DNA from 2 places in the Caenimonas terrae genome. Region 2 is predicted to be linked to the other one. Evidence: predicted binding sites of a transcription regulator. Region 2 holds the regulator's gene; the other holds the start of a gene.
What was found. The regulator HrcA, encoded in region 2, represses chaperone genes, less so after heat shock. The targets are predictions, from matches to a motif close to TTAGCACTCNNNNNNNNNGAGTGCTAA.

Region 1 (2,395 bases), 230 kb from region 2:
CTTCGCCTTCGACTTCTTCGGCGATCACCAGCAGCGGACGGCCCGACTTGGCCACTTGCTCCAGCACGGGCAGCAGGTCGCGGATGTTGCTGATCTTCTTGTCGTACAGCAGCACGAACGGGTTATCCAGCAACGCCGACTGCTTTTCCGGGTTGTTGATGAAGTAGGGCGACAGGTAGCCGCGGTCGAACTGCATGCCTTCGACGACGTCCAGTTCGCTGTCCAGCGACTTGCCGTCTTCCACGGTGATCACGCCTTCCTTGCCGACCTTGTCCATCGCGTCAGCGATGATCTTGCCGATGGCTTCGTCGCTGTTGGCCGAGATGGAGCCGACCTGCGCGATTTCCTTGGAGGTGGTGGTGGCCTTGGAGGCCTTCTTCAGCTGCTCGACCAGGGCGTGCACGGCCTTGTCGATGCCGCGCTTCAGGTCCATCGGGTTCATGCCGGCGGCCACGTACTTCATGCCTTCGCGGACGATGGCTTGCGCCAGCACCGTGGCGGTGGTGGTGCCGTCACCGGCGATGTCGCTGGTCTTGGAAGCGACTTCCTTGACCATCTGCGCGCCCATGTTCTGCAGCTTGTCCTTCAGCTCGATTTCCTTGGCCACGGACACGCCGTCCTTGGTCACGGTGGGGGCACCGAAGGAGCGCTCCAGCACCACGTTGCGGCCCTTCGGGCCCAGGGTCACCTTGACCGCGTTGGCCAGGATGTTCACACCCTCGACCATGCGCGCGCGGGCGTCGCCGCCGAAGATCACGTCTTTTGCTGCCATGTTGATTACTCCAATGATTCAGTTGAAATGGGGGATCGGATCGGTTGGGGACAGAGCGACCTGCGCGCGATGCGCGTGCCGGTCAGTCCCGCAAAGTCACTTGGTTTCGACCACCGCGAACAGGTCTTCTTCCTTCATGACCAGCAGTTCGTCGCCATCGACCTTGACGGTCTGGCCGCTGTACTTGCCGAACAGGACACGGTCGCCGACCTTGACGCCGACGGCGCTGATCTCGCCCTTGTCGTTCTTCTTGCCCGGGCCGACAGCCAGCACTTCGCCCTGGTCGGGCTTTTCAGCGGCGTTGTCCGGAATGACGATGCCGGAAGCGGTCTTGGTTTCGCTGTCGATACGCTTGACGATCACGCGATCGTGCAAAGGACGAAGTTTCATTGCATCTCCTAGAGAAACTGGATGGAAATTGAGGCGCCAAGGAAGTTAGCGCTCAGTCACGCATTGGAATCGGGGCTGTTAGCACTCAACTCCAGCGAGTGCTAATGATAAGCACTTTTGCAGTGACTTCAACTGGGACGGCAAAAAATCAGCCGCCGGCATCCGAAGACTTGTGGGTTCATATTTAGAATAGACAGTCACTCTTGTAACAAATGGAACGACCCTGATGCTGGACAACCTCAACGTGATCGCCTTCGGCAAGCACGACATCGACAACACCCTGAGCAAGCTCTCCAACGTGGAGATCGACCGGCTGGCGTTCGGCGCCGTGCAGCTCGACGCCGCCGGCAAGATCCTGAAGTACAACGCCGCCGAGGCAGGCATCACGGGCCGCAGCGCCGCCAGCGTGATCGGCCGCAATTTCTTCACCGAGGTGGCGCCGTGCACGGACGCGCCGAACTTCCGGGGCGTCTTCGACGCAGGCGTGAAGAGCGGCGAACTGAACGCGATGTTCGAGTACCTGTTCGACTACAACATGGCGCCGACCAAGGTGAAGATCCACATGAAGAAGGCCTTCGCCGGCGACACCTACTGGATCTTCGTCAAGCGCCTGTGATGCCCGCGGCTGAAGGCATGGCCGCCGGCGGCTGGTGGCGGTGCCGCACCGTGCTGCGGCGCTTCGTCGCCGACCTGGTCGAGGGCGAACTGGTGCGGCAACGCCGCAGCGCCACGGGCCGGGCGCGGCCCTGGCCGCAGGAGCTGGCATTCGACGCCGATCTCGGGGTCGATTCCCTCGAGCTGCTTGGCCTGGCGGCCGCCCTGGCCGAGAGCCTGCACCTGCACGAATCGGGCATCGAGGACTACCTGCTGCGCGAGCGCACCCTCGGAGGCTGGCTGGACGTGGCGCAGGCGGGTCTGGAGCGCCATTCCAGCCAGCTCACCTTCCGCACGTCCGGCAGCAACGGAGCGCCCAAGGCCTGCCGCCACAGCCTGGCCGGATTGCAGCAGGAGGTCGAGCACCACGCGCGCGTGGTCGGCAACCGGCGCCGCGTGCTGTCGGCCGTGCCCAGCCACCACATCTACGGCTTCCTGTTCAACCTGCTGCTGCCGCGGGCGCTGGGCCTGGGGGCGGACGCATTCGTCGACCTGCGCGACAGCAGCCCGGCGTGGCTCGCCCGCGGGGCGCGGCCCGGCGACCTGGTGGTCGCCCATCCGGATTACTGGCAGGCGGTG
Region 2 (2,395 bases):
TGGTCAGTTCCGCCGACGCGGCCAGCGGCACCAGGACCGCACAGGCCAGGCCGGCCGTCCGCACTGCGCGATGGACCCGCGATCTTGCTGAAAACGTCATGGTTTGCTTTCGAGATGGGCCCGCGCGCCGCGCAAGGAATGGCAAGTCGACGGATCTTAGCGAGTCCCCGCGCCGGATGGGGACCGAGCACCCCAATCGCCGGCAAGCGATCAGGGGCGCACCTAGGCCCAGCCCTGCTGCTGCTTCTCGAAGGAACGCCTCAAGGAAGATGTGGTGCTGGAATTGGTCATGGAAATCTCCTCTGGGTTGGACGATGCATTAGCGAACACTGATATCGTCCGGCCGGAAAGGCAGCCGGTCGAAGTGAAAACCTCTGGACGGACCCCATGGCCTTGCCGGGGCAGAATATATTGGGGTTGTGCGGACGGCCGCGAGGCGGGGAAGACGGGCGCTTGGCAGCGGCACTCGCAAGCTGCGGATCCGTCCGCCGCTCCTGGTCCGACAAGCAGGTGTTGGTAGGACGTGTTGGACTTGAACCAACGACCAAAGGATTATGAGTCCTCTGCTCTAACCAGCTGAGCTAACGTCCCGCCAACGGCGATTGTATGAGTGCTACTTCTGGTGGCTCAGGGCGTTGCTCACCAGGCGCGCGGTGATGTCCACGATCTGGATCATGCGGTCGTACGGCATGCGCGTGGGGCCGATCACGCCCAGCGTGCCCACCACCTGGCCGTCCACCTGGTAGGGCGAACTGACGATCGACAGCTCCTCGAACGGCACGACCTGGCTTTCGCCGCCGATGTAGATGCGCACGCCGGCCGCCTGGCTGGACACCTCCAGCAGCCGCATCAGCTGCGTCTTCTGCTCGAACAGGTCGAAGGCGCGCCGCAGGTGGCTCATGTCGCCGGAAAAATCGCTGACCGACAGCAGGTTGCGCTCGCCCGAGATCACCACCTCGTCCTGCTCGCTGAGCGCCTCGGAGCTCGCCTGCACCGCCGTCTGCATCAACTGGCCGATCTCGCTGCGCAGGCTTTCCACCTCGGTCTTCAGGCGCTCGCGCACCTGCTCGATCTCCATGCCGGCGTAGTTCGCGTTCAGGAAGTTGGACGCCTCGATCAGCTGGCTCTGGGTGTAATCGGTGGCGGTGAACACCACGCGGTTCTGCACGTCGCCCTCCGGCGACACGATGATCACCAGGAAACGCTTCTCCGACAGCCGCAGGAACTCGATGTGGCGGAACACCGAGGTGCGGCGCGGCGCCATCACCACGCCGACGAACTGCGACAGGTTCGACAGCAGCTGCGCGGCGTTGTTGATCACCTTCTGCGGCTGGTCGGCCGCCAGGCTGGGCGTGGCCAGCTCGCCGCGCTCCGCGGTGAGCATGGTGTCCACGAACAGGCGGTAGCCGCGCGCCGTCGGCACGCGGCCGGCGGAGGTGTGGGGGCTGGCGATCAGGCCCATCTCCTCCAGGTCCGACATCACGTTGCGGATGGTGGCCGGCGACAGGTCCAGCCCGGACGCGCGCGAGAGGGTTCGCGAACCCACGGGCGTGCCGTCGGCGATGTATCGCTCGACCAGCGCTTTCAACAACAGCTTGGCACGATCATCGAGCATGATTTAAGGGCTTTCTGGGATTTTAATGATGTAATTTGCCAATGAAATCCCAATTCCGCCAGGTCGCTCTGATCGGCAAGTACCCCACCGCGGTATCGGGAACGATGGCCGGCGCCGCGCGCGCCGCGCTGGAAGACATCGCTCAATTTCTCGCGTCCAGCGGCTGCGAGGTGGTGCTGGAGGAAGCAACCGCCGCCAACAACGCCATCAGCGGATACCGGACGCTGGACGTGGCGGGCATCGGCAAGCAGTGCGACCTGGGCCTGGTGGTCGGCGGCGACGGCACGATGCTGGGCATCGGCAGGCAGCTGGCGAAATTCGACGTGCCGCTGATCGGCATCAACCAGGGCCGCCTGGGCTTCATCACCGACATTCCCCTTGAAAATTACCGCGCCACGCTCACCCCGATGCTACGCGGAGAATACGAGGAAGACCAGCGCAGCCTGATCCAGGCACAGGTCATGCGCGACGGCGAATGCGTGTTCGACGCGCTGGCGATGAACGACGTGGTCGTCAACCGCGGCGCGACCTCGGGCATGGTGGAGCTGCGCGTCGAGGTGGACGGGCACTTCGTCTCCAACCAGCGCGCCGACGGCCTGATCGTCGCCTCGCCCACCGGCTCCACCGCCTATTCGCTGTCGGCCGGCGGTCCGCTGCTGCATCCTTCGATCCACGGCTTCGTGCTGGTGCCGATCGCGCCGCACACGCTGTCCAACCGCCCGATCGTGCTGTCGGACTCGGCGCAGATCGCCATCGAGGTGGTCTCCGGCCGCGACGCCA

Region 1: ACFPOE_RS01535 (co-chaperone GroES) is a predicted target of HrcA. The motif match lies at 1,241-1,267, and genes of this name have one in related genera.

Annotation. Positions count from the first base shown of each region.
Region 1 is NZ_JBHSMF010000002.1:309,227-311,621, reverse strand. Features, by position in the region: gene groL (chaperonin GroEL) at 1-772, opposite strand, end outside; gene ACFPOE_RS01535 (co-chaperone GroES) at 869-1,162, opposite strand; gene pyp (photoactive yellow protein) at 1,389-1,778, shown strand; gene ACFPOE_RS01525 (AMP-binding protein) at 1,778-2,395, shown strand, end outside.
Region 2 is NZ_JBHSMF010000002.1:80,268-82,662, forward strand. Features, by position in the region: gene ACFPOE_RS00340 (MipA/OmpV family protein) at 1-100, opposite strand, end outside; tRNA gene ACFPOE_RS00345 (tRNA-Ile) at 515-591, opposite strand; gene hrcA (heat-inducible transcriptional repressor HrcA) at 614-1,615, opposite strand; gene ACFPOE_RS00355 (NAD kinase) at 1,657-2,395, shown strand, end outside.